Regions from separate parts of the Amycolatopsis sp. NPDC026612 genome, predicted to be linked through region 1. Evidence: riboswitches for the same ligand, from Rfam matches in the RefSeq annotation. Region 1 holds a riboswitch; each other region holds the start of a gene.

What was found. A riboswitch is a leader RNA that binds a small molecule or an ion and turns the genes downstream of it on or off. The one in region 1 is predicted to bind S-adenosylmethionine.
Region 2: it holds a riboswitch for S-adenosylmethionine, as region 1 does, so the genes downstream of both, thrC (threonine synthase) here and AB0F15_RS21145 (aminotransferase class V-fold PLP-dependent enzyme) in region 1, are expected to answer to the same signal.
Region 3: it holds a riboswitch for S-adenosylmethionine, as region 1 does, so the genes downstream of both, AB0F15_RS06345 (ATP-binding cassette domain-containing protein) here and AB0F15_RS21145 (aminotransferase class V-fold PLP-dependent enzyme) in region 1, are expected to answer to the same signal.

The regions. Positions count from the first base shown of each region.
Region 1 is NZ_JBEZYB010000021.1:95,492-98,757, forward strand. It holds gene AB0F15_RS21140 (hypothetical protein) at 1-412, opposite strand, end outside; gene AB0F15_RS21145 (aminotransferase class V-fold PLP-dependent enzyme) at 553-1,887, opposite strand; SAM riboswitch class IV at 1,928-2,042, opposite strand; gene AB0F15_RS21150 (M23 family metallopeptidase) at 2,139-2,792, opposite strand; gene AB0F15_RS21155 (potassium/proton antiporter) at 2,883-3,266, opposite strand, start outside.
Region 2 is NZ_JBEZYB010000055.1:197-3,462, reverse strand. It holds gene AB0F15_RS33240 (DMT family transporter) at 1-53, opposite strand, end outside; gene rpsT (30S ribosomal protein S20) at 384-644, shown strand; gene holA (DNA polymerase III subunit delta) at 852-1,832, opposite strand; SAM riboswitch class I at 1,981-2,114, shown strand; gene thrC (threonine synthase) at 2,127-3,266, shown strand, end outside.
Region 3 is NZ_JBEZYB010000004.1:167,762-171,027, reverse strand. It holds gene AB0F15_RS06350 (4-(cytidine 5'-diphospho)-2-C-methyl-D-erythritol kinase) at 1-899, opposite strand, end outside; gene AB0F15_RS06345 (ATP-binding cassette domain-containing protein) at 1,039-2,052, opposite strand; SAM riboswitch class I at 2,261-2,351, opposite strand; gene rsmA (16S rRNA (adenine(1518)-N(6)/adenine(1519)-N(6))-dimethyltransferase RsmA) at 2,499-3,266, opposite strand, start outside.

The DNA.
Region 1 (3,266 bases):
CGCGCAGGTCGCCGCCCAGCCGGAACTGGAGGGCGCCGACCAGGTCGAGCAGCGGGACGGCGGCCAGCGCCCCGAGGGTGCCGAGCAGGAACCGCCCGGGACGCGGGGGCGTGCCCGCCCTGCGCAGCTCTCGCCAGTACCAGGCGGCCACGGCGAGCACCACGCCGGCGAGACCGGCGAGCCAGCCGAGCGTCGCCGAGGGCACCACGTCCACCGCGACCGCGGTCATCGAACCCGGCCCGCCACCGACCCCGCCGGTGCCGAAGCCGGACAGGCTCTGGGAAAGCTGGTAGCCCGTCGCGAACTGCCCGATCGGCGCGGGCTCGTCCGGCATCAGGTCGACGACCACCATCACCAGCTGCGCGAACCCCAGCGCGGCCAGCGGGAACCAGTACCGCCGTGCACTCCCCATCGCCTCAGGCTATCGGGTGCGGGTTTCCGCGCAGCAGGGGCGATGAAGGCCGCGAGCAGCGCGCCGACGGTGCCGAGGACGAACCGCCCGGTGCGTGAACCCCGGCAGGACCAACGAAACCCATCGGCCCGGGCGGGCGCTCAGCAGAAGGGCGGCAGCTCCCGCGGGTCGCCCACCGGGGCCCAGCGGCCGTCCACCTTCGCGTACTCCCAGCGGGCTCCGCGCGCGACGATCTGCCGCAGCGCCAGCACCACGCGGTCGACGTGTTCTTCCGTGCTGCCCAGGCCGAGGCTGACGCGGACCGCCTGCTGCCCGGCGCCGCCGGTGACGGCGATCAGCCGCCGCGCCGCGACGTGGGCGCAGAACGCGCCGTCGCGGACGCCGATGCCGTACTCGGCCGACAGCACCGCGGCGAGCCAGCCGGGGTCGAAGCCGTCGACGACGAAGCTCACCGTGGCGACCCGGTCGACCGGCGCGTCGAACAGCCGCAGTTCGGCGCAGCCCGGGATGCCCTCGAGTCCCTTGCGCAGCCGGGCGAGCAGGGCCTGCTCGTGCGCCTCGACGGCGGCCCAGTTCCGGCTCAGGGTTTCGCACGCGACGCCGAGCGCGTACACGCCGACAGTGTTGGGCGAACCGGCTTCGTGGCGCTCCGGCCCGCTGTTCCAGACGACGGCGTCCTCGGTGACGAGCTTGGTCGCACCGCCGCCGGCGAGGTACGGCCGGGCCGCGCGCAGCCAGTCGGCGCGGCCGATCAGCGCGCCCGCACCGAAGGGGGCGTACAGCTTGTGGCCGGACAGCGCGACGTAGTCGACGTCCAGTTCCTTGATCGAGATCCGGCGGTGCGGGGCCAGCTGGGCGGCGTCGAGCGCGACGCGGGCGCCGTGCCTGCGCGCCACGGCGGCGATCTCCGCCACCGGGAGCAGCTCACCGGTCACGTTGGACGCTCCGGTGACGACCACGAGCCGCGGTCCCTGCGGGGAATCCGCGAGCGCTTCGTCCACAGCGGACACCGCGGCCAGCCGGGTGCGCGGGGTCGGCAGCCGCCGGACGTTCGGGCCCGCCCACGGCAGCAGCGCGGCGTGGTGCTCGGTGTCGAACACGACCACCGTGGTGTGCCGCGGCAGGCTGCGGGCGAGCAGGTTGAACGAGTCGGTGGTGTTGCGGGTGAAGACGACGGTGTCGGCCTGCCGGGCACCGGTGAACCGGCGCAGGGTGTCGCGGGTCCGCTCGTAGAGCCGGGTGGAGACCTGCGACGCGAAGCCCGCGCCGCGGTGGACGCTGGCGTACCAAGGCAGGAACTCGTCGACGGCGCTGCGGACGGCGTCGAGGCACGGGGCGCTCGCGGCGTGGTCGAGGTTGGCGTAGCCGATGTCGCCGCCGGTGACGAGCGGCACCCGCAGCGACGCGCCGGCGACGGCGGGGATGTCTTGGGAGACCACGGTTTCGAGCTGGGTGCGATCGATGGCGAGAGTCATCGGGGTGCCTCCTCGGCAGTCCGGGGGACCCCCGGCGAGGGGCCCGCGCTTGCCCGTCGCACGGCGCGACCGGCCCGGTCTTCACCCGGGGCACCCCACCGCGGTAGGAGGGTTGCCGGCCAGCAAGCCGGGGCTTCGCGCTGGCACTCATGACCTGGCTCCGAAGGTAACCGAGAGTGTGTCCGGTGGCCAACCCCGCTTCACGATGTGAGACGCCGATCACAAGCGCCCGCTTCACGCGCGGAGCTGCGTCAGGCCCTCGCGCGGAAGCGGCCCGGCAGCGGGACGACGGTGTCGTCCGCGACGTGCGTCGCGGTGCCCGAGTACTGCTCGGTCCCCGCGGCGAAACGCCAGCCGCCGAGGGTCTTGCCGTCGACCGGCTCACCCGCGGCCGCCGCGACCGTCGTCGAAATCCGGGCGAAGGCGACGTTGTCCCAGTCGCCCGCGGCCGCGTCCGGGAGCGTCCAGAGCGTGAAGTGCACGTGGGCGCCGGTGCTGCTGCCACCGCACGGGAGCGCGTTGCCGGTCGAGCCGAGCACTGCACCGGCCTCGACGTGCTCACCGTCGGTGACCTGGATGCCTTCCAAGTGGTAGTAGCCGGTCCGCCAGCTGCCCGCGTGATCGACGGTCACCCAGTCGCCGCCCGAACAGTGCTGCAGGTGGACGGTGCCGGCCAGCGCCGCCCGCACCGTGCCGTCGGCGGGGCTGAAGTCGATGGCGTTCTTCACGCCGGCGTTGCCGTCGTCGGAGTGGATGCCCGCCGAGTAGACCTGCTGGCCGGCTTCGAACGGCAGGGCGAAGGCCGGGAAGGGCCCCGCGGCGGCGGCTACAGGGGCGGAGAGGAGCCCCACGGCCGCGACGACCGCTGCGGCCAGGCTCGTCCCCCGCACGGAAAGTTTCGTCACCGTGTGCACTCCTTCGGCGCCATGTTCACTCGATCGAGCGCACATTAAGCCAAAAGAGGGACTACTGGGAAGCCTGTTCGTGAATTTCCGTTATTGGCCGGACTCGCCCTTCCAGCGAGCCAGGCGGCCGGCCCGGTCGACGGCCCGGAGCCGGCGTTCGGCCGTGTCGCGGACGGCCGTCGTCGTGACGACCAGCAGCTGGTCGTGCTCCTGCAGCCGGCTGGTCTTCTGCGGCGTGAAGCTGGCGCCTTGACGCACGACCAGGCTGATCGTCGCCCCGACGGGCAGCCGCAGCTCGGACAGGTAGACGCCGTGCAGTTTCGACCCGGGCTGGATCCGGACCTGCAGCAGCTCGGCCCCCAGCTCGTCCAGCGGCGCGGAGTCGACCTCGATCTCGTGCGCCTCGGACTTCCTGGCCAGCCCGAGCCGGCGCGCGAGCGGGCCGAGCGTCGCCCCCTGCACCAACGTCAGCAC
Region 2 (3,266 bases), on a different contig from region 1:
GCGGCGTGCACGACGGCGGCGACGAGGACCAGGGACAAGGCGGTGGCGTTCACGGGATCCCCTCGGGTTTCGCGTGCGCGAAAACCCCGGTCCTCCAGGCTTTTGCCCCGTCAGATGAACGACCGGCCGTCCGGGCCCGCCGATGGTGCCGCTCGGACCAGTCCCGCCGGCCCTGGTTGTGTGGTGCGGGCTGTTCGGACCGGCGACGGAACCCTAGGCACTACCGTCGCCCACGGTACTCCCGGCTCCGGACGCCGGCGGCCGGGCTGTTAAAGTGGTCGCTCGCTGCCCGTGCGGCATTCCGTCATGGAGGAAACCCGCTCTTCGAGCGGGGCCACTTCAGCGCGGCGGCGAATCTCACCGAGTGAAACAGGAGTTGCCCTATGGCCAACATCAAGTCGCAGATCAAGCGCATCACGACGAACGAGAAGGCGCGTCAGCGCAACCAGGCGATCCGGTCCTCGGTGAAGACCGCGATCCGCAAGGTCCGCGAAGCCGCCGAGTCCGGCGACAAGGCCAAGGCCGTCGAGCTGCAGCGCGACGCCGCCCAGAAGCTGGACAAGGCCGTCTCGAAGGGCGTCATCCACGCCAATCAGGCCGCCAACAAGAAGTCGGCGCTGGCCAAGCGCGTCAACGCGCTCTGAGCTGGTTGATTTCTGGAAGGCCCCGGCTTCGGCCGGGGCCTTTTCCATGCGCGGAGGTGCGGCGGCTCGGCGCGCCAGCCTCAGCGGCCGACCTTGACAGGCGACCAGCTCCAGACGGCCCCGCCGTCAGCGGCTGCCCTTGGAGGCAGCCACCTCAAGCCCGTCAGCGGTCGCCGTTCGCGGCAGCCACTCCGGACGTCCGCGGCCTCAGCGGTCACCCTTCGCTGCGGCGACCTCCAGGACCGCGCGCTCCAGGGCGTAGCCGGGGTCCGCTGCCACGCCCTTGACCTCGGCGTTCAGCCGGGCGACCACGCGCATCGCCGTGGCCAGGCCGTCAGGGTTCCAGCCGCGGGACTGTCCCTGCGCCTTGCGGATCTTCCACGGCGGCATGCCGAGTTCGCCCGCCAGCTGGTTCGGGTTGCCCCGGCCGGCGGCGGAGACCCGGGCGATCGTGCGGACCGCGTCGGCGAGCGCGTCGGCGACCAGGACGTGCGGGACGCCGAGCTGCATCGCCCAGCGCAGCGATTCCAGCGCCGCCGCGCGGTCGCCGCTGACCGCCTTCTCCGCCACCGCGAACCCGGTCACGTCGGCGCGGCCGCGGTGGTAGCGGCGGACCGCGTCGGCGTCGACGGCTCCGTCCGTATCCGCGACCAGCTGCGTCGCCGCCGAGGAGAGTTCCCGCAGGTCGGAGCCCACGGCGTCAAGGAGGGCGGCGACCCCTGCCGGGTCGATCTTGCCGCCGACCCGGCGCACCTCGTGGCGCACGAACTGCTCCCGCTCGGCCGGCTTGGTCAGCTTCGGGCACTCCGTGATCGCGGCGCCGGCCTTCTTCAGCGCCGCCGGGAGCGACTTGCCCGCCTTGCTGCGCCCGCCACCGGTGTGCACCACGACGACCACGACCCCGTCCGCCGGGTCCTTCAGGTAGCCCGCCACGGCGTCGGCCAGCTCCTGCGAGATGTCCTGCGCCGACTCGAGGACGATCACCCGGCCCTCGCTGAACAGCGAAGGACTGACCAGTTCGGCCAGCTCAGGGGCTGTGAGATCGGACACCCGGACCCGGGTCAGCTCGGCCGTGGCGTCCATCGCGCGGGCGGCGGCGAGCGTCTCCCGGACGGCGCGCTCGATCAGCAGTTCTTCCTCACCCAGCACCAGCTGCAGCGGGGCCGGGGCGGTGGCTTGCGCGGTCACCCGCGAATCCTCTCACTTGCTCAGTCGTGCGCCCGCTCCGGTGATGTCGAGCGGGCACCATGGCACGGCCCGAGCGAGATGTCGTACGGTGTAGCCGAGGCAGCTCGCCCCGGAAAGTTCCGGCGTGCGCGCACCGACAACTGAATACCGCTCATCCAGAGGGGCAGAGGGAACGGCCCGACGAAGCCCCGGCAACCGGCGTACAGCCCGTCATCCCGCGATCGCGGGGTAGCTGACGACCACGGTGCCAATTCCGGCCCGCTCCGGCGGGGCAGATGAGGAAGGAACCTCGCGATGACCGCAACCCTCGGCACGACCTCCACCACGAAGACCCCGGATCTCGGTCCGGCTGTCGAACTGGTGTCGAAGGAAGAGGGCCACCGGCAGCCACTCGCTCCCGAATTCGTCTCCGCCGAAGACTTCTCGCCGCTCGAGGTCGCCTACGACTTCGGCCGCGTCCGCCGCGAAGACATCGAGGCCGGCCCCAAGAACATCTGGCGCTACAAGAAGCTCCTCCCGGTTCCGTCCAACGTCGAAGAGATCCCGAACACCGAGCCGGGCGCGACCCGGCTGGTCCGCGCCGACCGCCTCGCCAAGGAACTCGGCCTCAAGCGCGTGTGGGTCAAGGACGACACCGGCAACCCGACGCACTCGTTCAAGGACCGTGTCGTCGCCGTCGCGCTGGCCGCGGCCCGCGAGTTCGGGTTCGAGGTGCTCGCGTGTCCGTCGACCGGCAACCTGGCCAACGCGACGGCCGCCGCCGCGGCCCGCGCCGGCTGGCGGTCGGTCGTGCTGATCCCGAAGTCCCTCGAGCGCGCCAAGATCCTCACCACCGCGGTGTACGACGGCGATCTCATCGCCATCGACGGCAACTACGACGACGTCAACCGCCTCGCCACCGAGCTGGCGGGTGAGCACCCGAAGTGGGCGTTCGTCAACGTGAACGTCCGGCCGTACTACTCGGAGGGCTCGAAGACGCTGGCCTTCGAGGTCGCCGAGCAGCTCGGCTGGCGCATCCCGCCGCAGATCGTCGTGCCGATCGCCTCCGGTTCGCAGTTGACCAAGGTGGACAAGGGCTTCCGCGAGCTGGGTCAGCTCGGTCTCGTGGAGGCCAGCCTGTACAAGGTGTTCGGCGCACAGGCCACCGGTTGTTCGCCGGTGTCGGCTGCGTTCCGCGAAGGCCACGACGTCGTCCAGCCGGTGAAGCCGAACACGATCGCCCGCTCGCTGGCGATCGGCAACCCGGCCGACGGCCCGTACGTGCTCGACATCGTCAACCGCACCGGCGGCGCGATCGAGGACGTCTCCGACGAAGAGGTCGTCGAAGGCATCCGGCTGCTGGCCCGCACCGAAGGCATCTTCACCGAGACGGCGGGCGGGGTCACCGTCGCCACGGCGAAGAAGCTGGTCGAGACGGGCAAGCTGGACCCGGAC
Region 3 (3,266 bases), on a different contig from region 1:
GGGACCGGGCCGTGGGCCACGCGGACCGTCCGGCACACGCCGGCGCCGGACAGCTCGGCCGCGACCGCCACGGCCGACTGCGCGTCTTCGCAGAGGAACGCGCACGTCGGGCCGGAGCCGGACACCGTGCCCGCGAGCGCGCCCGCGTTGACGCCCGCCCGGAGCGTGCGGCGCAGGTCGGGCCGCAGCGAGACCGCCGCCGCCTGGAGATCGTTGCCCAGCAGCAGCGCCAGCTGACGCGGGTCACCCGAAGCCAGTGCCTCGACGACCGGGGTGTGCGAGCCGATCCGCGGCGGGTTGCCCGCCGCGCGCAGCCGGTCCAGCTCGTTGAACACCTTCGGCGTCGACAGCCCTTCGGCGTCGAAGGCCAGTACCCAGTGGAACGTGTGCCGCGACAGCACCGGGACGAGCTGCTCACCCCGCCCGGTGCCCAGCGCGGTGCCGCCGTAGAGCGCGAACGGGACGTCGCTGCCCAGCCCGGCGGCGATCCCGGCCAGCTCGTCGCGGGTGACGTCGAGGTTCCACAGGCTCGCGAGCCCGACCAGCGTCGCCGCCGCGTCGGCGCTGCCGCCCGCCATGCCGCCGGCGACCGGGATGCCCTTGCGCAGCACCACCCGGACCTTCGGCTCGCCGGTGCGGCCGACGTGGGCGGCCAGCGCTTCGACGGCCCGCCAGGCCAGGTTTTCGGGGCCGGTCGGGACCAGGCCCTCGCCCTCGCCGTAGACCTCGATGCCGGGCTCTTCGGTGACCGCGACGGTCACCTCGTCGGTCAGCGACAGCGCCTGGAACACGGTCACCAGCTCGTGGTAACCGTCTTCGCGCAGGTCGTCGACCGAGAGGTGCAGGTTGACCTTGGCCGGAACCCGGACGGTGACTGGGGGCGGAACTACGGCGAGCACCCGACCAGCCTACGTGCCCGCGAAAACGCCCCGATGCGAAGTGCGCATCGGGGCGTTGACAGCCGGGGCTCCGCCACCCGGACCCCCGCAAAGCCCGGAGCGACAGCCGGGGCTCCGCCCCGGGCCGGGGCTCCGCGGTTCAGGCGGCCGCGACCCCCTGCGGGCCACGGGCGTGGTAGCTGACGTGGCCACCGCGCTCGGCGACCCACGCCAGCGCCGCGTCGGCCCGCTCGCCGCGGACGCCGAGGCGGAAGCGGCCGACCGGGGTGTCGCCGATGCGGGTCAGGCCGCCGCCGATGGTGGCGAACTCGACGTCGAAGCGGCCGGCGGCCTCGGGCAGCAGCGCGCCCACCGACGCGAAGCCGACCAGCACGACGTCGGCCGAGCGGTCGTAGCGCGCCACCTGCGAGCGGGTGGTTTCGATGGCGGGCAGCAGCGCCTGCGCGGTGCGGCTGGCCGGGTCGGAGATCAGGTCGAGCACCGTGCCGCGCTCGACGACCGTGCCGTCCTCCAGCACGGCGACGTCGTCGCAGACCCGGCGGACCACACCGGCGTCCGGAGTCGTGAGGACGACGGTGACACCCAGCTCGGAGCGGGCCCGGTCGAGGACGGCGAGGACGGCGCCGGCTTCTTCCGGGTCGATGCCGGCGGTCGGGTCGTCGGCGAGCAGCACGGCGGGAGCCGCCGCCAGTGCCTTCGCGACCGCGACGCGACGGAGCTGACCGGCGGACAGCTCGCCGGGGCGCTGTGCGGCGCGCGGGGTCAGGCCGACGAGGTCGAGCAGCGAGCCGACCCGGCTGCGGCGCTGCGGGCCGTCGATGCCGAGCTGCTCGAGCGGGGAAGCGATGTTGCCGGCGATGGTGCGTTCGGCGATCAGCTCGGGCTTCGTCGAGACCACACCGAGCTGACGGCGGATCTCGCGGAGCCTGCGGCCGTCGAGGGTGCCGGTGTTGAGGCCGTCGAGGCGGACGACACCGCGGTCGGGGCGCTCCTGCAGCGCGATGCAGCGGGCGAGGACGGACTTGCCGGACCCGGCCGGACCGACCACGCCGAACAGCGAGCCCGCTTGGACGTCGACGCTCACGTCCCGCAGGGCGACGACCGAATTTCCGTTGATGGCAAAGGTTTTGGACAGGTTTTCGACGGTGATCACGAAGGCTCCAGAAAACGGGGTGCGCGCAGAGGCGCGACACCCGGCCGCAAGCGAAATCCGTCCGTTGTGGACGGTGCATGAAGAAGAGGTGGACCGGCTACGACAAGCTCAGTTGGAGCGTCGACATGCGGTCACGGAGCGGCGGCCTTCGTCGACTACGCGACGCTTGGTCAGGAGCAGGGGGCGAGCAACCCTCTTCATCGAACGGCCTCCATCGGTCCTGGCGGTAGCACCTGCCCTGTGGAGGGTGGTTGCTGCGACTTCGGCGAGCCAGGTCTCTCAGTCGCTCGGGATGGACGTACTGAGTAAAACCGATCCCGAGGAGCGAAAGCAAGCCCATCAGCCCAGATCACACGACTGGCGGTGTCCGAATCGCGGGATCGAGGGCGGAGAGGGCGAATTTCACCGCCTCCACAGTGGAGCCGGTGCCGGAGCCGCCGCGGCGGCTAACGCGCGGCGGCGATCCGGACGAAGTCGTGCACGTCGAGCTGCTCGCCGCGGGTCCTGGGGTCGATCCCGGCGGCCGTCAGCAGCTGACCGGCCCGCTCGGCCGAACCCGCCCAGCCGGCGAGCGCGGCACGGAGGGTCTTCCTGCGTTGTGAGAAAGCGGCGTCCACCAGGCCGAACAGCAAATCCCGGTCTTCGGACGCCGTCGCGTCCCCGCGTTCGAACGCGACGAGCGCGGAATCGACGTTCGGCACGGGCCAGAACACCGAGCGTGGCACGGCGGCGACCTTGCGTGCGGTGCCGTACCAGGCGAGCTTGACGCTCGGCACGCCGTAGATCCGGCTGCCGGGGCCGGCGGCCATCCGCTCGGCGACCTCGGTCTGCACCATGACCAGACCGGTCTTCAGCGAGGGCACCTCGGCCAGCAGGTGCAGCACGACGGGCACGGCGACGTTGTAGGGCAGGTTGGCGACGAGGGCGGTCGGAGCGGACAGCTGGTCGGCCGTGACGCGCAGCGCGTCGGCACCGAGGACGGTGAGGCGCTCGGCGGCCTCGGGCCCCCGCTCGGCGACCGTCTCGGGCAGCCGCGCGGCGAGCTTCGGATCGATCTCGACGGCGACGACCCGCGCGCCGGTGGCCAGCAGCCCGAGGGTCAGCGACCCGAGGCCGGGCCCGACCTCGAGCACGACGTCGTCCGGCCCGATCTTGGCGAGCTCGACGATCCGGCGGACGGTGTTGGGATCGTGCACGAAGTTCTGCCCGAGCTT